DNA from 2 places in the Enterovirga sp. CN4-39 genome. Region 1 is predicted to be linked to the other one. Evidence: riboswitches for the same ligand, from Rfam matches in the RefSeq annotation. Region 1 holds a riboswitch; the other holds the start of a gene.

What was found. A riboswitch is a leader RNA that binds a small molecule or an ion and turns the genes downstream of it on or off. The one in region 1 is predicted to bind cobalamin.
Region 2: it holds a riboswitch for cobalamin, as region 1 does, so the genes downstream of both, ACO2SS_RS06790 (TonB-dependent receptor plug domain-containing protein) here and ACO2SS_RS27640 (DUF1636 family protein) in region 1, are expected to answer to the same signal.

What each region holds. Positions count from the first base shown of each region.
Region 1 is NZ_JBMSEF010000034.1:21,110-27,550, forward strand. Features, by position in the region: gene ACO2SS_RS27625 (ABC transporter substrate-binding protein) at 1-343, shown strand, start outside; gene cobN (cobaltochelatase subunit CobN) at 288-4,022, opposite strand; gene cobW (cobalamin biosynthesis protein CobW) at 4,033-5,037, opposite strand; gene ACO2SS_RS27640 (DUF1636 family protein) at 5,065-5,550, opposite strand; cobalamin riboswitch at 5,582-5,788, opposite strand; gene ACO2SS_RS27645 (carboxymuconolactone decarboxylase family protein) at 6,366-6,441, opposite strand, start outside.
Region 2 is NZ_JBMSEF010000003.1:32,268-49,798, reverse strand. Features, by position in the region: gene cbiB (adenosylcobinamide-phosphate synthase CbiB) at 1-47, opposite strand, end outside; gene ACO2SS_RS06810 (ABC transporter substrate-binding protein) at 48-830, opposite strand; gene cobD (threonine-phosphate decarboxylase CobD) at 957-2,000, shown strand; gene ACO2SS_RS06800 (ABC transporter ATP-binding protein) at 1,967-2,737, opposite strand; gene ACO2SS_RS06795 (FecCD family ABC transporter permease) at 2,734-3,765, opposite strand; gene ACO2SS_RS06790 (TonB-dependent receptor plug domain-containing protein) at 3,762-5,744, opposite strand; cobalamin riboswitch at 5,774-5,989, opposite strand; gene ACO2SS_RS06785 (DUF938 domain-containing protein) at 6,067-6,675, opposite strand; gene ACO2SS_RS06780 (hypothetical protein) at 6,699-7,541, opposite strand; gene ACO2SS_RS06775 (LamB/YcsF family protein) at 7,740-8,516, opposite strand; gene pncB (nicotinate phosphoribosyltransferase) at 8,516-9,808, opposite strand; gene ACO2SS_RS06765 (pyridoxamine 5'-phosphate oxidase family protein) at 9,993-10,502, opposite strand; gene ACO2SS_RS06760 (Mrp/NBP35 family ATP-binding protein) at 10,688-11,800, shown strand; gene ACO2SS_RS06755 (hypothetical protein) at 12,230-12,823, shown strand; gene ACO2SS_RS06750 (SDR family oxidoreductase) at 12,950-13,651, shown strand; gene sugE (quaternary ammonium compound efflux SMR transporter SugE) at 13,783-14,103, shown strand; gene ACO2SS_RS06740 (PaaI family thioesterase) at 14,108-14,491, opposite strand; gene ppdK (pyruvate, phosphate dikinase) at 14,540-17,218, opposite strand; gene ACO2SS_RS06730 (hypothetical protein) at 17,453-17,531, shown strand, end outside.

The DNA.
Region 1 (6,441 bases):
CCAACGCCGAGGCTGGGTATCTGGCGAAAGCACTCTCCTGTCGTCCTTGCTCGACACCGTGGGCCTTGCCAACGAAGGCGGTTCCTTCAGCTCACGCCTCGGGCGCTTCGCGTCGCTGGAGGAAATCATCGCGTCCAAGGCCGAGGTGCTGATCCTGCCGGAAAGCGCGCGCGGCCCCCAGGATCAGGGGGCAGCGCTGCTGGAGCATCCCGCGCTGGCAGCACGCTTCCCGCCTAACAGCCGCATCCGGATCCCGGACCGGTTTCTCTTCTGTGGTGGGGCCGCGATCATCCAGGCTCTCGACCTGATTGTTGAGCAGGTGCGGTTGCTGAGCCGGCCCTGATCCCGGAGAGGACCGACACCGCTTGGTTCGAGCGCGGTCGCCACAAGCCACGCCGGATCGCCTCCTGGAAACGTTCGGCGATCTCCCGCAGCGCGGCGGGATTCGCGTCCGCCAGGAACCCCGCCACGCGTTCATCCTCCAGGTAGGCGGAGAAGAGCTGGTCGAAGTGGTGATCCTTGACGGCGTCCGTCGAGGCCGCGAAGCCAAACAGATAATCAACGGTGGCGGCGATCTCGAAGGCGCCCTTATAGCCGTGGCGCATGACGCCACCGATCCATTTCTGGTTGGCGGCGCGACCCCGGACCACCCGAGCGATCTCCTCGTCCAGCGAACGTGGCAGGGGCGCCTCCGGCCGGGAGGTGTCGACGTGGAAGATTCTCGGCGAAGTCCCCTGGATATTCTCGACCGTCGACGAGAGGCCACCCATGAACTGGTAGTAATCGTCGGAGTCGAGGATGTCGTGCTCGCGGTTATCCTGCGTCTGCACGATCGCATCCGTGCGCGCGAGGTTGGCCGAAAGCAGGTCTGCCGCGTCCTCGCCCTTGCGCCCGCCGCCATAAGCGAAACCGCTCCAGGCTAGATAGGCATCGGCAATGTCCTTCCGCGTCTCCCAGCCGCCTTCGTCGATGAGCGCCTGCAGCCCTGCCCCGTAGGCACCCGGCTTCGACCCGAAGACTCGGCTCGCGGCCCGGCGGAGCGCCGCATCGTCCGGCAGGCCCGCATCGCGCAGCCGCGCGGCCTCGAACCGAACATGGGCAGCGACGGGGTTGTCCTCATCTGCCTCGTCCAGCGCCGCGATGGCCCGAACCGCGGTGTCGAACAGATCCATCTGGAGAGGGAACGCATCCCGGAAAAGCCCGGAAATTCGCAACGTGACATCGACGCGAGGGCGCCTCAGTTCGCCCAGATCGAGGACCTGGAACCCGGTGATGCGTCCGGAAGCAGGCTCCCAGGTCGGGCGGGCGCCGATGAGGGCGAGCGCCTGCGCGACGTCGTCGCCACCGGTGCGCATGTTGGCCGTGCCCCAGACGGACAGTGCGATCGAACGAGGCCACTCACCCTCCTCCTGCCAGTACCGCTCGACCAAGCGCTCCGCCGCATCACGGCCGGTCCGCCATGCCGCCTCGCTCGGGACGGCACGAACGTCGACGGCGAAGAAGTTTCGTCCTGTCGGCAAGACATCGGGACGACCGCGCGAGGGTGCGCCGGCCGGCCCGGGCGGGACGAAGCCCCCACGGAGGGCGTCTAGGATGCTTCGGATCTCTGCCTCGCCGCTGCGTTCGATCCGGGGCCGGAGCTCCGCCTCGACCCATCTCAACACGGCGAGCGTGCGATGCCAGGCAGGGTCCGGGCGCATGCGGCCGGAGACCAACGCTTCCGCCAATTCCTCTATGCGGTCGACCGCGTCGCCGGCGATGCGCCAGGGACGGTCGGTGAGCGCGGCGAGGGCAGCCGGACGGGTCCCAACGTAGGGGGCTGCGAGATCCCGGGTGAGCGGGTCAAAACCGTCGAGCCCGAGATCGGTCGCGAGGGCCCGATGGAGTGATGCGTCTTCCGGGCGCAGTTCCGACCGTGGCAGCCGCGCGATGGCCACGAGTAGCGGGTCGCGCAGACATGGCTCCGGCGATCGTCCGAGAACATGAAGGCCGTCTCGGATCTGCATCTCCTTGAGATCGCAGAGATGCGCGTCCAGGCGGCGCAGCACTTCGGCTTCCCCGAGATCCGGCCGCAAACCGAGATCAGCATCTAGCCGGAGCGCACCGGCGCTCGCCGCGATGTCGCGCGCGAGTGCATCGGCGCGGCGAGGGTCGAGATCCGAGGCGAGCGCGTACTCGTCGACGAGCCGCTCCAACTCGGCGAGATCACCGTGCAACTCCGCCCGGGCGAGAGGGGGCGTGAGATGGTCAACGATAACGGCGGCCGTACGGCGCTTCGCCTGCATTCCCTCGCCAGGATCGTTGACGATGAACGGATAGATGTTCGGTAGCGGCCCGAGCACGGCCTGCGGTAGGCACTCGGCTGAGAGCCCCGTGGACTTTCCGGGAAGCCATTCGAGGTTGCCGTGCTTGCCCAGGTGGATCACGGCATGAGCGCAGAAGGCCCGGCGCAGCCAGAAATAGAACGCCAGATAATGGTGGGGCGGCACGAGGTCTGGCGCGTGATACGTCTCCTTCGGGTCGATGTTGTAGCCGCGCGCCGGTTGGATTCCGACGACGAGGTTTCCGAAGCGATGCAGGCCGAGGCGAAAGTTGTCCCCTTCGAGGTGGGGATCTATCTCCGGCGCGCCCCAACGCGCCTCCACCGCCCGCCGGAGCGCCTCGGGCAGTTGCCGGTAGGCCTGGAGGTACTCAGCCAAAGGCCAGTGCGAGCCCCCGAAGCGCTGCGGGCGCGCCGTGGTCTCGTTGGTCGGGCCCCTGGTGAGGAGATGCATCAGCTCGGCCGAGTCCTCAGGCGCGCCGGGAAGGCCGTAACCCTCTCCTCGGAGGGCCTCGAGCAGCGCGATGCAGCTCTCCGGTGTGTCGAGCCCCACACCGTTCGCGAGGCGGCCGTCGCGGTTCGGATAGTTCGCGATGACGAGGGCGACACGACGCTCCCGCGCGGGCGTGCGGCGCAGTCGGATCCAGGCGGAGGCGAGATCGGCGGTCGCCTGGACCCGGTCCGCAACCGACCGAGCGACGGGCGGCGCGAAATCAGGCGCTGCTGGATCACGCTCCTTGAAGGCTATCGCCCCGGCGAAGATGCGGCCGTCCACCTCCGGCAGGACGACGTGCATGGCAAGGTCACGCGGCGACAGCCCCCGCGTGGACGCCTTCCATTCGGCCTCGCTCGACGCAGCGAACGCGATCTGGAGTACCGGACAGCCCGCCCGCTCGACGGCTCCCCCAGCAGCAGCGCCTGGAGTGCCGACGGCAAACGCCGTGGCATTCACGATTACGTCCGGCGGCGCGGCCGTGAAGGCAGAAGCAAGCACCGCGTCCGAGGCAGAGTCTTTAAGACTGGTGACGAAGATCGGCTGGGCTGACACGCCACGCTCCCGGAGCGCCGCCGCGAGCGCCTCCACCGGCTCGGTCATGCCGCCCTGGATGAGCGCACGATAGAACAGGATTGCGGCGCGCGGCCGCCCTTCGGGCTTGGCGGAAGGCCAGAGGCCGGCGCTCGGAACCGGGCGCACCGGATCTGGTGCCGGACCCCAGCCGAGTGCGTGGTCGATCCACCCCAGGGCGGCGCGGATGTTGTCCGGCCCGCCCTCGGCGAAGTAGCGCCAAATTGCATAGGCGTCATCCTCGCCTAGAGTCCCGCGCCTCGCGAAATCCCCGTCCCAGCGATTGTCGCCCGGAAGGCACGCGAAGGGGATGCCCCTGCTAAGCGCCTCCCGCCTCAAAGAGGCTAAGCCGTGCGGCCAGTAGCTCTCCCCCCCGAGCAGGCGGAGCAGGATAAACCGCGCCTGTGAGAGCGTCCGCTCGACGTAGAGGTCGACCGACATCGGATGGCCGAGCTGCAGGAAGTTCGTCAACGCAACCGAGGGCGCCTCGGGCGGCCGGTCGGTTATGACGCGCTGAAGCGCCGCCAGCTCCGAATCCGCAGCCGACAGGATGACGATCTCCGCCGGCGGTTGGTTCAGGTCCCGCGCAGTGGCCCCGTCGTCGATCTCCTCCCGTGGCGCGACCTGGACGTGCACGGGGACGGCTTCAGCCTGCCAGCGCGGCCGCGGCGGCGGCGCGGTCGAGCTCTTTGAGGCCGATCACGACGAGACCCGGCATCTGGCCTGCCCCGGGCCGGGCAAAGGACGTCTCGACACGTCGGCCGACACCCTGGACGACGAGCGGCGCCGGCTTGCCGGCTACCGGGGCGTAGCCCTTCACCCGCAGTACGCCCGGGACCGTGAGCGCACGCAGCACGGCATCCCGCACCGCTTCGGCGCTGTTCATCGCGGCGGGCCTCACGACGAAGCTGTCGAAATCGTCGTGGTCGTGCTCCTCGTCTACACCGTGGTGCCCGGCTCGCGCCGCGAGATCGTCCTCTGCCGCGGCAGCCAACCCGATTAGCACCTCCGGGGCAAGATCGGCGGAGCGCGAACGCACGACGCGAACGCCGTCGCGCAGTTCGTTCCCGAGCCGCCGTTCGATCTCGTCGAGGCGGTCGGCCGAAACCAGATCGGCCTTCGACAGAACCACGAGATCCGCACAGGCGAGCTGGTCGTCGAATACCTCCTCTACTGGATCATCGTGCTCGCGGGCCGGATCCGGGGCCGGATCGTGCTCGGGAGTGCGGCCCTCGTCGAGAGCGGTCGCATCCACTACGGTCACGACGCCGTCGACCGTGGCACGCGTTCGCACGCCCGGCCATTCGAAAGCCTTGAGCAGCGGCTGCGGCAAGGCAAGGCCTGAAGTCTCGATGACGATCGCGTCCAACGGTCGGTCGCGGCCGAGCAGCTTGTCCATGGTCGGGATGAAGTCGTCCGCCACCGTGCAACAGATGCAGCCGTTGGTCAGCTCGACGACGTCGCCGGGCGCACAGGTGCCAGCTGCACAATCCTCGACGAGCGAGCCGTCAAACCCGATATCGCCGAACTCGTTCACGATGACGGCGATGCGCCGCCCCTTCGCGTTCGTCAGCAGCGAGCGAATAAGCGTCGTCTTGCCCGCGCCGAGAAAGCCGGTCAGCACGGTAACGGGGACACGTTGAGAGCTCATCGGAGGTCCTTTTCGCGAGCCGCAAAATCACCGAGGGTGTCGGCCGTCCTTGGTGGTCCAGGAGACGGGTGGGATGCGGGCGACAATCCCGCGGCGCAACGGCTCTGGGCGCTCGCGCCAGAGCAGGTATCCGTGCTCCTGCGCGGCATAGCTCTCCGCGCATTCGAGAACCGCGTCAGCGTGGAGCGCGGGGTCGAGATCCCCGAACACGTACGTGTAGCCGTCTCGGCGGGACAGCGCGATCGTGCAGGGCCGCTTGCAAACGCTGAGGCACTGCACGGGTCTGATAACGACATCGGACGCCGCGCCACTGGCTTGGGCGGTGCGAAGCGCGGCGAGCAAAGCATCACCCGGCGATCCATCCCCACCATCGGCCGAACGGCACGACACGCAGACACTAACTGCAACGGGTGTCCGGCTCTCGCACGTCCCTCCGGCGCTCACCGAGAGGTGGTCCCTGCCGGACCGAAGGCAGGGAAATAGGGCGCGCGAGCACACCCGACAGATCGGCACATGACGGTCTCCCTCCGGCCCACCGCCGGATCACCTCGTTGCGCCTTCGGCCGGTCTCCTGGCTCGCGGATCAGCGCCGGTCCGTCTTCCCAACCTGTCGGCCAGTGACGTCGTGGACCCAGCTCTCCGCCTACAGTTGCGGGGGCAGCCGCGGCTTGGGCGAAGGTTAGAAACCTCTCCGCACCGCATTCCCGTTTCACCCCGGCCAGACCGGGGCACCGAAAGCATGCGCGTTGAACCATGAACCGCTCGGCGCGGCAAGCTGGAGTCCGGGTTTAGTCCGATTACTCGATCTCAGCACACGTTAGCCTTTGCGGGCAGCACGAAGCGGTAAACATGCTTTCGGCATCCCGGCTTCAGGTGCGCCATCGCAAAGCCGTCCTGCTCCTTTCGGCCAGGGCAGCTAGGACCCCGCGTTAGAGGCTGGAACCTTCTGAAGCTCAGCCTAGGGTCGAGAGCGAGCGTTGGCCCTATGGCTGATCAGGGCGAGAGCCCGATCCGAACTCCTACCGGAAGGCTTGATCGGGTAAGCGGTTCGCGGCGAGATGACGCCGTGACTGGGGATTGTGGATGAGCCCTCCCGGTATCGCCGCCGCCCTGCTTCTTTTTGCGCTACCAGCCTTCGCCCAACCCTGAGTCCCCGCCCTATGCCGGTTTGCAGGGTCGCCCCCTCAAGGCTCTTTCCGAGAAGCAGGTAGCGGACCTCAAAGCCGGACGTGGCATGGGGATGGCGCTGCCCGCCGAGTTGAACGGTTGTCCGCGGCGGAGCTGCGGTACTCGCAGTCCATTATAGGCGTGATAGCATCGCGCTCCTCTTAGTCCACCTTACCCAGCTCACGGAGCGTTTCCTCGGCTGTCCGGAAACCCTCGATGCCAGCCGGCAGACCACAA
Region 2 (17,531 bases), on a different contig from region 1:
ACGAGCGCGAGGAGAAGGACGAGCGGGGCGTCGGCCCGGAACAACATTCAGCGAATCCGCTCGATCTCCACCGCCAGACGGTCGAGCGCAGCCGCGATTTCCGGGCCGCCGCACACCGTCATCTGCTCGGGTAGCACGAGCCGGCGATCCGGCGGATAGCGCTCCTGCAACGCCGGATGATGAAGCAGGGCGCTGCCCTGATCCTCCGCCGCGGTCTCGCTGCGGGAGACAAGAAGCATGTCAGCCTTGAGGGCGACGATCTCCTCGAGACTGACGAGGCTGCCCTGGGATCCGAGCGCCGCGCCAGCATTGCGCAGGCCGACCGTCTCGAGAAAGGACGTCATCAGCGTCTCGCGGCCGGAAATCCAGCCACGCCGCTGGAGGGGCAACACCGTGACGGGGCGCGCGAGCGCTGCGGCGCGGGCCCTGGCGACCGCTGCCTCGATCTCGCCGATCTTGGCCTGCGCCCGATCTGGATGGCCGAGGATCGCCCCCGCGCGCCTGATCTGGTCGATCACTTGGCTGACCGAGGACGCCGCATCGAACTCGGCGACGCGCAGCCCGTGCGCCTTCAGGAGTTCACGGGTAGCACGCCGGGTGAAGCGGCCGGCCAGCACGAGGTCGGGCTTGAGGACGAGCACCTCTTCCGCCGTTCCGGACAGAATCGGATAGGCGCGGGCCTGGTCCCGCACCCAGGAGCGGCGGGGATCGCGCACGAAGGGGCTCAGACCGAGGATCTGATCCGGATCGGCCAGCGAGAGCAGCAGCTGGTCGGTGCAGAGATTGATCGAGACAACGCGCGGCCGATCGGGCGCGGCGGCAGCTGGCAATGTCGGCGTCGCCGCGGCAAATAGCGCAGCGAGAAGCCCCGTTCTCGCCGCCTTCGATGCCCACCTACGCGTCGCTGCGCCGATCGATTCCAGGGCCGGCCCAAACCATTTCAAGAAAGACCGGGAATGCAGCACGGCGGCGACCTTGGCGAGGCGGCCTCGCGGTTCGGCGGAACCGACTCCGCCTGGCTTGATCTCTCCACCGGCATCAACCCGCATCCCTGGCCGGTGCCTGACGAGTTGCGGAACGAGGGCTGGACTCGGCTTCCATCGGGCTCGGACCTCGCGCACCTGATCGCAGCCGCCCGCTCCGCCTACGAGGTCCCGCGGAACGTCGTGATCGCAGCCGCACCCGGAACGCAGGCGATCATACAATGGCTGCCGCATCTCGCGCCGCGGCGGCCGGTCGCGATCATCGGGCCGACCTATAGCGAGCACGAGACCGTGTGGCGCGGCCACGGGTCCCAAGTCGAACAGATCCAATCGCTTGGCGAGGCGAGCGATGGCTCGCGTCACATCGTCATCGTCAATCCGAACAATCCGGACGGCCGCATCGTCGGCCGCTCGGAAATCCTGGCGGCGGCCGCTCAGTGCCGGCGGCGCGGAAGCTGGCTCGTGGTGGACGAATCCTTCGCCGATGTCGAACCTTCCTGCAGCGTGGTGCGCGATTGCGGCGAGTTGCCCATCCTCGTCCTGCGCTCCTTCGGCAAGTTCTATGGCCTCGCCGGCCTTCGCCTCGGCTTCGCGATCGCGTCCCCGCCCATCGCCGAGAAGGTCGCGCGCGCACTCGGATTGTGGCCCGTCTCCGGGCCCGCCATCGCGGTCGGAACGGCGGCCCTCGCCGACACCGCCTGGGCCGCAGCGATGCGCGGACGGCTGATGAGCGAGGCGGAGGCGCTGGACGAGCGACTGACCGGGGCCGGGCTGAAGGTCGTCGGCGGCACGAGCCTGTTCCGGCTCGTCGAGCATCCGCGGGCGGGTCGGCTGCACGAGGCTCTCGCCTCCCGCAGGATCTGGATCCGCCGCTTTCTCTGGTCGCCGACGCTGCTGCGCATCGGCCTGCCGCCCGACGAGGCGGCTTCGGTTCGGTTGGCTAACGCCCTCGCGGCATGCCTGCGCGAGGTCGAGAACGGCCGTCACGACCAGGGCACCAGAACCGGCGCGCCCTGATACTCGCCGAGGAACGCCTCGATGCCGAAGACGCGGCGCAGAAGGTCGGGCGCCAGAGCTTCGGCTGGCGGTCCGGACCCGGCGAGCCGCCCGCCCTGCAGGAGCACGACCGTGTCCGCATAGCGGGCCGCGAGCCCGAGGTCATGGGTCACGGCTACGACGAGCGCGCCGCTACGGGCGCGCGCCCGTAGCGCGGACATCACGTCGATCTGGTGCCTGGGATCCAGGGCCGCCGTCGGCTCGTCGGCAAGGATCACCGGGGCGCCTGCCGCGAAGACCCTGGCGAGGGCGACGCGGGCGCGCTCGCCACCCGACAGCGAGGTGACCGGGCGATCCGCAAAGGCGACGGTTTCCGTGACCCGCATCGCTTCGGCGATCATCTCCAGGTCCGAAGGACCGAGCCGGTCGGGATCCGCCGCCCCATGCGGGAAACGGCCGAGGGCAACGATGTCGCGCGCCGGCAGCGGCCAGTGAACCTCGTGGCCCTGTGGCAGGTAGGCGATGCGGCGAGCACGCTCACGGGCGGAGAGCCCCGCGAGATCATCCGCCCCGAGCGCGACCCTCCCCCCATGGGGGACAAGCCCGACGATGGCGCGCAGGAGCGACGTCTTGCCGGCTCCGTTGGGTCCCACGACGGCGACGAAGCGTCCGAGGCTGAGGTCGAGCGAGACCTCGCTCAGCACGAGCCGTCCGCCGAGCCGGACCGAGAGGTCCCGGATGTGCAGGTCGGCGCTCATGCGAGCATTCCAGGCCCGAGCCGGCGGCGCTCGCGCAGGATCAGGTAGAGGAAGAAGGGCACGCCGATCAGCGAGGTCAGCACGCCGACCTTGATGTCGGTCGTCGAGGGGATGATCCGCACCGCGATGTCGGCGGCCGTCAGGAGGCACGATCCGGCCAGCGCGGCCGGCAGCAGCAGGCGGGCCGGGTCATAGCGGACGAGCGGCCGCACGAGATGCGGAGCGACGAGCCCGATGAACCCGATCGTTCCCGCAACCGCCACCGATGCGCCGACCCCGAGCGCCACGCCGACGATGACCAGGAGCCGGAGGCGGGCGACGTTCACGCCGAGGCTCTGCGCCGCCTCTTCCCCGAGCGTCAGGACCCGGAAGGCGCGCGCGTGGGCTGCGAGAATGGCCGCCCCGGCCAGGATGAAGGGGAGCGCCATCGCGACATGACGCATCGAGCGGTCCTCCAGGGACCCCAGCAGCCAGAACGCGATCTCCAGTGCGGCGAACGGGTTCGGCGCGAGGTTCATGGCGAGGGCCGTCGCGGCCCCGGCGAGGCTCGATATGGCGAGGCCGGCCAGGATGAGGAGCGTCAATCCGGCATTCCGGCCCGCGACCGCTATGAGAAGAAAAACGGACAGGAACGCCCCGACAATCGCCGCCACGGGCAGGGCGAATGAAAGCGCATCGGCCAGCCCGAGCGAGAGCGTCGCCACCGCCCCGAAGGCCGCAGCCTGCGGGGCCCCGAAGATCGAGGGGGCGGCAAGCGGGTTGCGCAGGAGCCCCTGCATGGCGGCGCCGCACAAGCCGAGGATCCCGCCGATCATCAGCGAGAGAATGGCACGCGGCAGCCTGATCTCCCGCACTATCACCTGCGCCGTCTCGTCGCCGCTTCCGAGGAGAGCAGCGGCCACGGTCGTGGGCGAGAGCCGGACCGGGCCGACGCCGAGCGAGAGAAGAAACAGGAGGAGTGCAACCGCCCCGAGGGCGCCCGCCACGATTCCCGTCGTCTTCCCCGCCTTCGTCGGCCCGCTGCTCACCACGTTACGCTAAGACCCGCATAGACCGCCCGCCCGGTGGTCCCATAATTCAGGACCTCCTGATAGCGCGCGTCGGTGATGTTCTCGATGCGGCCGAACACCTTCCAGGTCTGGTCGAACCGATACTCGCCGTAGACGTCGAAGCGGGCATAGGCCGGGAGGGGCAACGTCTCGTTGTTGCCGCTGAAGCGCTGCGCAACCATCGTGACGCGCGGCTCGAGCAGCAGCCCCGGCAAGGGCGTGACCGCGAGGCCGACCCGACCGACATGCGGCGGCCGACGTTGCAGCCTCAAGTTCGTCCGCTCGTCCTTCGCATCAAGATAGGTGTAGACGCCCGTCAGGGTGAGAAGCTCGGGCCAAAGGACGAGAGCGCCCTCGAGCTCAAGGCCCGAGGTCTTGGCCTTGGACACGTTGAAGTACCTGGACGTTGGCGAGTCGAACTCGATCATGTCCTGGAAGCGGTTTCCGAACACGGTCGCGGAGAGCGTCAGCCGGCCGTCCCAGACCGTCTGATCGATGCCGGCGTCCCAGCCGATGCTCGTCTCGGGAAGAAGGCCGGGATTGCCGAAGGTGGGCTGATAGAGCTGGTAGAGCGTGGGTGCCTTGCCGCCCGTACCGCCGGTGGCGCGGAGCTTCGTGCCAGTCTCCGGGATCAGGAAGGCGCCGGTAGCCCGCCACGTGTCGAAGCTGAGCCTGTTCACCTCGTCGTGGCGTCCGCCAGCCGAGAGGATGATGCGTTCGCCGATCGGCAGCTGGTAGAGCGCGAAGACGGACCGGGTGTCCTGCTGCGCCTCAAGGGTCCTTGTCCGGTTCGCCGGGCCAGGGACGTAGGATGTGGAGAAGGTGGCGGCCTTCTCCGATTCCACGCGGCCACCGAAGGTCATCGTCCCGAAGCTCTGAAGCCTGAGATCGCCCTGGTATTCGGTCCCGATGCGGTCGCCCCTGAACTCGGACAGGGCATCGCTCGTGATCCGCACCGGATTGGCCCGATATGTGAAGTCCCGAAATTCGCGATCGGTCTGGTTGGCGTAGACCTGGAGGGTCTGGGTCAGCGGGCCCTGCTCTGCCGTGCCCTTCGCCCAGATCTGCGTGAGCGTTCGGGTCGTCTCGGCCGGCGTATCGGGGAAGATCCGGCTATTGCCGCTATAGATCACGTTGCGCGGCAGCGCGGACGAGCCGGCATCGTATTCCGCCGAGGTGCGGAACGAGAGAAGCCCCGCCTCCAGCTTGACGCCCTCGCCGGCATCATAGCCCAGCCGCCCGTAGCCGCCCCAGCGCGTGAAGCCGTCCGGCTCGAACTTGCCGAACCGGCGCTCGAGCTGCGGGATGCGGTAGCCGTAGCGCGAGAAGCCGTTGCTCGTCTGGCCTCCGCCGGAGAAGGCATAAGACCAGGGCCCGATCGAGCCCGCAGCAGTCGCGCTGGACGAGAACGTGCCATAGGAGCCGCCCTGGCTCTGGACGTGGAAGCGAGGCTCTCCTCCCCCGCTGCTGGTGATGATGTTGACCACGCCGCCGATCGCGTCGGAGCCGTAAAGCGCGCTCTGCGGTCCGCGGAGCACCTCGATCCGATCGATGGCTGTCGGCAACAGGTTCGCAAAGTCGAACTCGCCGCTCGCCGAGCTCGGATCGTTCACGCGGATCCCGTCGATGAGAACCAGCGTCTGACCGGAATTTCCGCCGCGGATGCGGACGACGGTCGTCGAAGCGGGCCCGCCGGCGTCTGAGACGTCCAGGCCGGGAACATTGCGCAGCGCGTCGACGAGGGTCGTCGGGTTCGAGCGCTGGAGCTCCTCGCGTGTCACGACCGTGATGGCGCTGGCCGCCTGCCCGATCGGCTCCGGCCGCCGGTTGGCCGTGACGATGATGTCCGGAAGCGAAACCGCTTCGCCCGTGCCTTGGGCGTGTGCGGGGGCGCCGAGCGCCAGGACGAAAGCAAACGAAAAGAACAGCGGCGTCGCGCCGCTCAGGGGACGAAGCATGACATCTCCTCGCGGCCCACCGCCGCAGGTTTGGGGTCACGCTTCCGGCCGGTCTCCTGGCTCGCGGATCATCGCCTCCATCCGCCTTCCCGGCCGAGAGGCCAGTGGCATGTTGGAGAAGGCTCTCCGCTTACAGTTGCGGGGGCAGCCGCGGCATTGGGCCGAAGGTCACGAATGACCCTGGCCCGCACCGCATTCCCGTTTCACCCCGGATCATCCGAGGCACCGAAAGCCGGGCCAATGAGCATGCCGCGCCAGCCGCGGCAAGCCCCGAAAATCTCGGTCCGCGCGGTGAGATATTCCGGCAACAGCGGGAGCGGGTTCAGCCCTTCCGGCGGAAGACCAGGCTGAGATTGTTGGCTGGCATTTCGACACGCTGCGCCAGTCGGAGACCACACGCCTCCCCAAGCGCCCGCACCGCCCCAAGGTCCCGCAGGCCCCATTCTGGATCGCGCGCCTTGAGGCTGAAATCGAAAGCCTCGTTGCTCGGCGCGGTCGGCCTGCCGGCCTCGCGATACGGACCGTAGAGGAACAAGACGCCGTCGGAAGCGAGCAGCCGGGCGGCATTCGTGAAGAGCCCGACGGTAGCCGACCAGGGCGAGATGTGGACCATGTTGATCGAGACGACCGCGTCGATGCTCGGGGCGACCGGCCAGTTCCCCGAGGACGCATCGAGTTGGAGAGCCGCCATCAGGTTCGGCACCCCCGCGGCGCGCCGGTGGGTCGCTATGCTCGCGAGCGCATCCGGATCCCGGTCGCTGGGCTGCCAAACGATGCCAGGCAGATGGCCGGCGAAATAGGCCGCATGCTCGCCAGTGCCACTCGCGATCTCCAGGACGGTCCCTCGTCCCGGCAGGAGGTCGCGAAGGACCGCGAGAATGGGTTCGCGGTTGCGCGTGACCGCGGCTGAGCTGAGGGCCAGGTTCGACAAATTGGTCGGACGGTCCGCTTCGATCAGCGCGCCGAGAGAGGCCCAGCGACGAGGCTTCGCATCAGAGCGCGGTCGAACGGCTCGCGAACGACGGAATTCGCGAAAACCGTGGTCTTCATCCCCGTCTCGAAGTCGTAGGAGATGGACCGGGGCAGAAGTGACGTGACCTTACTCGGCTCCGCCGGGGAAGCGGCGGCGGCCACGGGCGATCCCTCAGGCAGCGTGGCAGCAGGCTGCGGTGCGGAACGAGGCTCCGCGCCGGCTGCCTGGGAAGACGATGCTGGGGAGAGAACGGGGGACCGGTCGCCCACCGCGACCGAGGCTGTCGCCTCGGGAGCCCGCTCCGGCTGCACCTCCAGGGCGCTCTTCGCCTTCAACTCATCGGCCCGCGCCTCGAGAGCGCGGCGTAGCCGAACGACCCGCTCATGTCCGGCGGTTCCGCTCTCATCTGCAGCCGGCACGGGCCCGACCGCCGCGGCGACGAGAGCCGCCTCGACGTCCGGCAGGACAGCCGCCGGCTGCGTCTCGCGCGGGCCGGGGATCGCCGCTGCGGCGGGAGGGGGCGTCTCACTACGGCGGAGGTCCAGTGGGGGGAGGACGACGTGGGTTGCCGTCGGCGGGACCTGCGTCACGCGGGGGACCGATGTCGTTCGACTCCCCTTGCTGGAGCGCGCGCGCGAACTCCGCTCGGCTTTCGGGAAACGCCCCTCGATCCAAACGCCGTTGACGCGCTTACGCGTATAGAATTGAGCCGCTTCGGCCGGGCCAATGCCGACCGTCTCGAAGGTAATCGCCGAGGATGCCAGGTATCCGCCGAGGGCAATTCCGGCTGTCACCGCTGCCCTCACGCACAAGCGCATGCGCATGAGAGTACTCCCGCTACACCCGCTCTTTTTGAACGATCACCTTGACAGGTGCAACCCGAGTGCGAATCAGCAGTAATCCGAAATGCCGTATGATGATCGGCAACCTTAACGCCGACGTGATGACTCATCTTCTGGCCCGCTTAGATCGACGAGTATCAGCTCAGTCGATCAGCGAAGCATGGCCGGATCGCGACCGGATCAGCTCGCGATTGCGGCGGTCCTGAAGGGTCTGATTTCGACCTTCGCCTGCTCCAGCACCGCGCGGACGCGCTGCGCCATGGCGATGGCCGTCGGCCCATCCCCATGGACGCAGATGGTCTCGATCTTTGCCGGAATGCGCTTCCCGGACGCGCAGAAGATCGCTCCCTCCTTGACCATCGCCAGAACACGCTCCGCGGCTTCGTCGGCATCGTGCAGCACGGAGCCAGGCTTCTTTCGGCTCATCAGCTGGCCGTCGTCCTCGTAGGCGCGGTCGGCGAAGATCTCCGCGGCCTGATCAAGGCCGAGTTCCTCGGCCACCCGCTCGGTGGGAAGACCCGGCATGGTGATGTAGACGAGCGAGCGATCGACCCCCTTGATCGCGCGGCCGATCGCCCGCGCGAATTCCGGCTCCTCGTTCGTCAGGTTGCCGAGCGAGCCGTGCGCCTTCACGTGAGTGACCTTGTGCCCGGCGAGCGCGGCGCAGGCCTGCATGGCGCCGATCTGATAGGCGACCATGCGCTCGATCTCGGCCATGCTGTCGCCGCGGATGACGCGACGTCCGAAGCCCCACAGGTCGTTGAACCCGGGATGCGCCCCGATCGCGACGCCGCGCTCCTTCGCGAGCCGGGCGGTCTCGACCATGATGTTCGGGTCGCCCGCATGATAGCCGCAGGCGATGTTGGCCGAGGTCACGATGTCGAGCATCGCCGCATCGTCACCGAGCGTCCAGCGCCCGTAGCCTTCGCCCATGTCGCAGTTGATATCGACCTGCATCAGACCAGCACCGGTTGGGGAGCGCGCTCGACGAATTCAAACATCCGGCGATAGCGCTCGATCTCAGATCGCGGCCCGATGGCCTTGGTCGGGTTGTCGGAAAGCTTCACGGTCGGCCGGCCATCCGCCGACACGACCTTGCAGACGATCGAGATCGGGTCGAGCTTGCCGTCCGGCACGAGGCCGCGGAAGTCGTTCGTGAGAAGAGTGCCCCAGCCATAGGCGACCCGCACCCGGCCATGGAACTGGCGGTGGACGCGCTCGATCCGCTCGATGTCAAGCCCGTCGGAGAAGATCACCAGCTTCTTCATCGGGTCCTGGCCGCGCGCGAGCCACCAGTCGATCGCCTCCTCCCCGCCCTCGAACGGGTCCTTTGAATCGACCCGGATGCCCGTCCACGACGCCACCCATTCGGGCGCATTCTTGAGGAAGCGGGTGGTGCCGTAGGTGTCCGGGAGGATCACAAGCAGGTTGCCCTGGTAGTCCTCCTGCCAGTCCGCGAGCACGTCGTAGGGAGCCTGGAGGAGCTCGGAATCGGTATTGGCGAGGGCCGCGTAGACCATCGGAAGCTCGTGAGCATTCGTGCCGATGGCCTCGACCTCGCGACGGAGTGCGATGAGGCAGTTCGACGTGCCCGTGAAGGCGGGCCCGAGCCCCTCGATCATGGCCTGCACGCACCAATCCTGCCACAGGAAGCCGTGTCGGCGACGCGTGCCGAAATCCGAAATCGACAGGTTCGGCAAGGCCTTGAGGCGTTGGATCTTCTCCCACACCCGCGTCATCGCCCGGGCGTACATGACCTGGAGCTCGAACTTGCCCATCCCCTTGGTCACGCCACGGGAGCGAAGCTCGTTCAGGATCGCGAGCGAGGGGATCTCCCACATCGTCGTCTCGATCCAGGGGCCGTGGAAGGTGAGCTCGTACTGGCCGTCGACACGCTCGAGTTCGTAATCGGGGAAGCGGAAGTTCTCGAGCCAGGCGATGAAGTCGGGCGAGAACATCTGGCGCCGGCCATAGAAGGTGTTGCCGCGCAGCCAGGTCGACTCGCCTCGCGAGAGGCGCAAGGTGCGGACGTGGTCGAGCTGCTCCCTCAACTCGCCCTGGTCGATGTACTCGGCGAGGCGGACGCGGGTCGTCCGGTTCTGGATGCCGAACGTCACCGCGACATCCCGATGGCGACGGAAAATCGTCTGCGCCATCAGGAGCTTGTAGAAATCGGTGTCCAGAACCGAGCGGATGATCGGGTCGATCTTCCAGCTGTGATTGTAGACCCGTGTGGCGATGTCGACCATCGCGATACTCACCTCGACGTGGATGCGACCAGCAGCCCTGGAGCCGCTGGTCGACATCATGCCCGGCCGGGCGAGCCAAAGCTACCTGGCCGCGAGATCGCGCTTAACTGGTCGCGAGGTCGCCGGGAAAGTCGCCTTGACCTCAGCTTGACCTCGTCTTGACCTCGTACGACCTCGCCCTCCCTCACGCCGTGAGGCTGACCTTCTTGTTGTCCGCCAATTCGGTCGGCTGCTCGCCGGTCAGCCGCGCCTTCGCATAGCCGTAGAGCTGCATGACGGTCCGGGAGGGGCTGTCCCAATATTCGCCGCCGGCCGGGTGGATGCGGATCAGCGCGATGTCCGGATCGTCCGACCCCTTCGGGAACCAGGTCCTCAGCGGCTCGCTCCAGAACTCCTTCACCTTGGCCTGGTCGCGCACGATCTCCGCCGTGCCGGAGATCGAGACGTAGTTCTGGCCGGACGGATCGGCGAAGGCGAGATTGACCTGGGCGTCCTTGCTCAGCTCGCGCACCTTCGGGGCTCGCTCCCGCGTGAAGAACCAGAGATCGCCGGATTCGTCCGCGCAGTGGTTCCACATCGGCCGGCTGTGCAGCGTCCCGTCCGGCTCCACCGTCGTCATCATGGCGACCTTGATGTCCTTCAGCATCGCGTAGAGCTTTTCCGCGCCCTCATGCTGCGTGTGGTCGTGCGCCATTCGAACTCTCCCTTATCCTGTGCGGTCCCGGACGCCTCCTTCGCGAGGAAGTCGTCCGCCTGCTCCGGTGGGGAACGGCCGGGGGGCGCGCATGGTTTCCCTTCGGCCGGTCACGGCCGCGTGCGCACGAGCTTCATCCGCCCGGCGGGATGGCGTAGAGCCGTCCGGTAATCAGGAGAGAGCCTGTGGCGGTTACCCGGGACAACGTCCTCGCAGCACTTCAGAACGTTCGCCTCGGCGGGCAGCCGCTTTCTGCGTCGGGCCGGCTGTCCGAGATTTCGATCGACCCCACGGGCCGCATCTCCTTCGCGATCGCCGCGAGCCCCGCGGAGGCCGGGACGCTCGAGCCCGTGCGGGCGGCGGCCGAAGCCGCCGTGCGAGCGCTCCCCGGAGCCGGAGCGGTCTTCGTGATGCTCACCGCCGACCGCCCCGCCGCCCCGGGACGGCCGGGCCCCTCCCCCGCGGCCCGCGGGCCTGCAGCCCCGCCCCGCGCGCAGGCAGTGCCGGGCGTGAAGCGCATCGTGGCGGTCGCCTCCGGGAAGGGCGGCGTCGGCAAGTCCACGCTGTCCTGCAACCTCGCCCTGGCGCTGAAGCTGCAGGGGCTGTCCGTCGGGCTCCTCGACGCCGATATCTACGGCCCCTCCGCGCCCAAGCTGTTCGGGCTGTCCGGTAAGCCGCGCCTCGTCGGCGAGCGCATGCTCGAGCCGCTCGACGGCTACGGCGTGAAGGTGATGTCGATCGGCTTTCTCGTCGACGAAAGCTCGGCCATGATCTGGCGCGGGCCCATGGTGACCTCGGCGATCCAGCAATTGCTGCGCGAGGTCGCCTGGGGCGAGCTCGACGTGCTGATCGTCGACATGCCCCCTGGGACGGGCGACGCCCAGCTCACGATGGCGCAATCGACCCCGCTGTCAGGCGCCGTGATCGTCTCGACGCCTCAGGACCTGGCGTTGATCGATGCCCGGCGCGGCGTCGCGATGTTCCAGAAGGTGGAGATCCCGATCCTCGGGGTGGTCGAGAACATGTCCACCTTCGTCTGCCCGCATTGCGGCACCGCATCGCCCATCTTCGGGCATGGCGGCGCCCGTCACGAAGCGGAGAAGCTCGGCGTGCCGTTCCTCGGCGAGATCCCCCTCCACATGGAGATCAGGGAGAACTCGGATGCCGGCCGGCCGGTGGTGGTCGCGGATCCCGGGACAGCCCATGCCCGCGCCTTCATGGATGTGGCGCAGCGTCTGTGGGCCGGGCTGGAGAGCGATGGCGGCAGGCGTGCCCCGCCGCGCATCGTCATCGAGTAAGGAAATTACCGGACGGCGAGCCGCTGTCCGGGGTGACGCAACTCCTGCTTGGGCCGACCCACATTCACCCGGGCCACCGACGCGAAACACCCGAGAAGACCGCCAGCGGCGGCAACGATCAGAACGATTTCCACTGGTACCCTCGCCGAACCGATAGGCACAGGGTGAACGCGCATGGTTGATGCGCCGTTAATGTCACGCTACGGGCTCCGGAGGGGCGGCCTTGAAATTGCCACGTTGACGGGCGCCCCCCGACCTGTTCCCGTCTATCTGGGTCCGAGCAAGAGATTCGCGAGTATCAGTAACAACAAGCTCCCGCCGAGACCGCGTATAACCAATGGCGTAACGATTCGTTAACCAAGTTTATTTACCGCTGGTTGAAGAAGGGGGTACCTGCGCGCGGCCGTGGGTACTGGCGGAGGCATAGAAATGCAGCAGGCACTCAAGACACTATGGACTGACGAACTGAGCGATCAGCTTCGGCAGCTGTCGACTCCGCAGGCCCGCCGGCCGGCTCAGCCCGCCGAGAACGTCGTCCGGGCGCCGTTTCCACAGCGTTCCGTCGCGCCGCAGCAGAAGCCGGAGCTCTCCGCCGCCCTGGACGCGGTGGTCAAGGCCGCGGACCTCATCAAGACCGCCCAGGAGCGCGCCGCCCACGCCGAGGAGCAGGCCCGCGCCCTCGCCGAGCGCACCGCCGAGCAGCTCAGCCAGGCCGAGCAGCAGATCCAGGCCCTGCAGGAGCGCACCCGCGCCGCCGAGGAACGCCTCAACGCCGTGACCGAGCGCGCGGCCGAGAAACTCGCCGATGCCGACGCCCAGATCCGCGCAGCCCGCGAGGAGAGCAAGCGCCAGGAGCAGCGCGCCGCCGCCGCCGAGCAGCGCATCCAGGACGAGATCGCCCACGCCAAGGCCCTCCTGAAGGAAGCCGACGAGCGGGTCTTCGCAGCCGAGACCCGCGCGATGGAGTCCAAGGAAGACCTCGCCTATCTCGAGAACTACATCCGCGAGCGCTTCGCGCTCTGACCCGCTCTGCGGGGGCGACACAAGGGGCCGGGCGCGAGAGCGCACCGGCCCTTTTCTTTTGCGGGGCGCATTCGCAAGGCGGCGGGGCGGCGCTACTGATCGCGACTCCAGACCCGGAGAGCCGAAGTGTCAGAGAAAGTCGCGATCATCACGGCCGGCGGCAGCGGAATGGGCGCGGCAGCCGCCCGGCGCCTCGCCCAGGACGGCTTCCGGGTGGCCATCCTGTCCTCCTCAGGCAAGGGGGAAGCCCTTGCGCAGGAGCTCGGCGGCTTCGGCGTGACCGGCTCGAACCGGTCGGGCGAGGACCTGCAGCGGCTCGTGGACGGCACCATGGCGCGCTGGGGCCGAGTTGACGTGCTCGTCAACAGCGCCGGCCACGGGCCAAGGGCGCCGATCCTCGAGATCACCGACGAGCAATGGCACACCGGGCTCGACGTCTATTTCCTGAACGCGGTCCGGCCCACGCGCCTCGTCACGCCGATCATGCAGGCGCAGAAGGGCGGCGCGATCATCAACATCTCGACGGCCTGGGCCTTCGAGCCGAGCGCGATGTTCCCGACCTCGGCCGTCTTCCGGGCGGGCCTCGCCTCTTTCACGAAGATCTTCTGCGACACCTACGCGGCCGACAACATCCGCATGAACAACGTCCTGCCCGGCTGGATCGACAGCCTCCCGGCCACCGAGGAGCGACGGGCAAGCGTTCCGCTCGGCCGCTATGGCCGGGCCGAGGAGATCGCGGCCACGATCGCATTCCTGGCCTCCGATGGCGGCTCCTACATCACCGGGCAGAACATCCGGGTCGATGGAGGCCTCACGCGCTCGGTCTGAAGAAGCTGCTGCGCTCGGCGCGCCATCTGGCAAACCGGCGAGGCTGTCCTATCTCAGCCATGCGAGGCCACGTCCTCCCCCATGAGGGTTCAAGTCCGGGACGGCCCGGCAGCTGTTAGGGAGCTGCCGCCATGGCCTGGACCATGCTCATCGCCGCCGGATTGCTGGAAGTCGTCTGGGCTTTCACCATGAAGCAATCCGAAGGCTTCTCGAAGCTCTGGCCCAGCCTGATCACGCTCGCCGCGATGGTCGCCAGCTTCGCCCTCCTGGCTCTCGCGATGCGCTCCCTCCCCCTCGGGACGGCCTATGCGATCTGGACCGGGATCGGCGCGGTCGGCGCGTTCCTGGTCGGCATCGCGGTGCTTGGGGAGAGCGCCAGCGCGTTGCGGGTGCTGGCCGCCCTGCTCATCGTGAGCGGCCTCGTCCTGATGAAGCTGTCCAGCGACGCGTGAGCGCTCAGTCGCTGACGCCGTCCCGCCCCTGGATCGTCATCAGCGTCGCCGTCAGCAGCGCGATCAGCTTCTCCTGGCCGTCACGCTGGGCGAAGACCTCCGACTGCGCCAGGGTCAGCGTGCGGCCGGATTTCACGACCCGGCCGCGCGCCACGATGAGCTCGCCCGCCCCGGGGGCCAGCAGGTTGATCTTGAACTCGGTGGTGAGGACGCCGGTGCCGGCAGGCATGAGGCTCAGCGCGGCATAGCCTGCCGCGCTGTCGGCAATGGCGCTGATGGCCCCGGCATGCACGAAACCGTGCTGCTGCGACACAGCCGGCGCCGGCCGGAGCGCGATCTCCACCAGCCCCGGCTCGACGCTGACCAGCGTCGCGCCGAGCGTCGTCATGAGGCCTTGCCTGGCGAAGCTCGAGCGGATCCGCTCGCCGGCCTCCATTCAGGCCGTGCTCGCGACCTTGCCGCCGATGGCTGCCTGGGCAGCGGCGAGCCGCGCGATCGGCACGCGATAGGGCGAGCAGGAGACGTAATCGAGCCCGATCTCGTCGCAGAAGCGCACGGAGGCCGGATCGCCGCCATGCTCGCCGCAGATGCCGAGCTTGAGGTTCTTGCGCACGGCGCGGCCGCGCTCGACGCCGATCTTCACCAGCTCGCCGACGCCCTCCTGGTCGATGCTGACGAAGGGGTCGGTCTCCAGGATGCCCTTCTGCGTGTAGGGCCCGAGGAAGGTCGACGCATCGTCGCGCGAGATGCCGAGCGCCGTCTGGGTGAGATCGTTCGTCCCGAAGGAGAAGAACTCGGCCGTCTCTGCGATCTCGCCCGCCTTCAGGCAGGCCCGCGGCAGCTCGATCATCGTGCCCACCTGGTATTCGACCGATGCGCCCTTCTCCTTGAAGACGGCCTCCGCCATGGCATCGATGCGCGCCTTCACGAGGTCGAACTCGGCGCGCGTGACGATGAGCGGGACCATGATCTCGGGCACGACGGCGGAGCCGGTCTTCTGCTGGGCCTCGACGGCCGCCTCCAGGATGGCGCGGGCCTGCATCTCGGCGATCTCCGGATAGGCGATCGCGATGCGGCAGCCGCGGAAGCCGAGCATGGGGTTGAACTCGTGCAGCTCGGCCGCGCGGCGCTTCAGCTTGTCCGCGCTGACACCCGTCTGGGCGGAGACCTCCGCGATTTCCTTGTCCGTGTGCGGCAGGAACTCGTGCAGGGGAGGATCGAGCAGCCGGATCGTGACCGGCAGGCCCTTCATGATGGTGAAGAGCTCCAGGAAATCGCCGCGCTGATACGGCAGGAGCTTGGCGAGCGCCGCACGGCGGCCCTTCTCGTCATCCGCCAGGATCATCTCCCGGACCGCCACGATGCGGTCGCCCTCGAAGAACATGTGCTCCGTCCGGCAGAGTCCGATGCCCTCGGCGCCGAAATTGCGCGCCGTCTCGGCGTCGCGCGGCGTGTCGGCATTCGCCCGGACCTTGAGCTTGCGGCCCTTGTCCGCCCATTCCATCAGGGTCGCGAACTCACCCGAGAGTTCGGGCTCCTGCATGCGCACGGAACCCTGCAGCACCTGGCCGGTGCCGCCGTCGATCGTGATCGTCTCGCCGGCCTGCACGGTCTGGCCGCCGACCGAGAAGATGCGCTTCGCGTAATCGACCCGGATCTGGCCGGCGCCCGAGACGCAGGGCTTGCCCATGCCGCGCGCGACGACGGCCGCATGCGAGGTCATGCCGCCGCGGGTGGTCAGGATGCCCTCGGCAGCGTGCATGCCGTGGATGTCCTCCGGGCTCGTCTCGACCCGGACCAGGATCACCTTGCGGCCGGCCTTCTTGGCGGCCTCGGCCTCGTCGGAGGAGAACACCACCTCGCCCGAGGCGGCACCGGGCGAGGCCGGCAGGCCGGTCGCGAGCACCTTGCGCTCGGCCTTCGGGTCGATGGTGGGATGGAGCAGCTGGTCGAGCGAAGCCGGATCGATCCGGTTCACGGCCTCCTCCTGCGAGATGAGGCCCTCGCTGGCGAGGTCGACCGCGATCCGCAGCGACGCCTTGGCGGTCCGCTTGCCGGACCGCGTCTGCAGCATCCAGAGTTTCCCCTTCTCGACGGTGAACTCCATGTCCTGCATGTCGCGGTAATGCCGCTCCAGGATCTCGTAGATCCGGACGAGCTCGGCATAGGCCTCCGGCATCGCCCTCTCCATGGAGGGCTTGTCGGAGCCGGACGCGATGCGGGCGGCCTCCGTGATGTCCTGCGGGGTGCGGATGCCAGCGACGACGTCCTCGCCCTGGGCGTTGATCAGGAACTCGCCATAGAGCGCGCGCTCGCCCGTGGACGGGTTGCGCGTGAAGGCGACGCCGGTCGCCGAGGTCTCGCCCATGTTGCCGAAGACCATGGCCTGGACGTTGACGGCCGTGCCCCAGGAGGCCGGGATGTGGTTGAGCTCGCGGTACTTGATCGCGCGGGCATTCATCCAGGAGCCGAAGACCGCGCCGATGGCGCCCCAGAGCTGCTCCTTCGGGTCCTGCGGGAACGGCTTCCCGAGCTGGTCCTGGACGATCTTCTTGTACCGGTTGATCAGCTCGGCCCAATCGTCCGCGTTCAGGTCGGTGTCGAGCGAATAGCCCTTGCGGTCCTTGTAGAGGTCGAGCGCCTCCTCGAAATTGTGGTGCTCGACGCCGAGCACGACGTCCGAATACATCGTGATGAAGCGGCGATAGCTGTCATAGGCGAAGCGCCGGTCGTCCGCGAGGCGCGCCACGGCCTCGACGGTCGTGTCGTTGAGGCCGAGGTTCAGCACCGTGTCCATCATGCCCGGCATGGAGGCGCGGGCGCCGGAGCGGACCGACACGAGCAGCGGGTTCTCGGGATCGCCGAACACCTTGCCGGTGAGGGTGCCGATGTAATCCAGTGCGCGGGCGACCTCCGCCTCGAGCTCCGGCGGGTACTGCCGGTCGTGGTCGTAGAAATAGGTGCAGACGGAGGTCGGGATCGTGAAGCCGGGCGGCACGGGCAACCCCAGGTTCGACATCTCGGCGAGGTTCGCACCCTTGCCGCCGAGGAGATCCCGCATGCCGGATTCCCCTTCGGCCTTGCCGTCGCCGAAGGTGTAGACCCACTTCGTCATTTCGATCCGATCCGAGCTTTCTCGTTGTCCCCTGGACGCCACGGTGGCTTAGGGCCAATCGGCATCCAAACGCAATTCGGCGCCCGAGGGCGCGATGCGGCGCGGCCAAGAACGCCGAAGGCCAAGCTTGGTTGCGCGCGCCTTTACCTTGTCTGCGCTTCCCGCGTGCAGACTGGCCCGCTCGTGCGTTCTCTCCGCCTGAGCTTTGCCTCCGCAAGCCCCTGGAGACAACCCATGGTACGTACCCTTCTCGCCGCGGCCGCCGTGATGGCCGGCGCCGTCCCGGCCCTTGCCGGCAGCTATGGCTGCTACG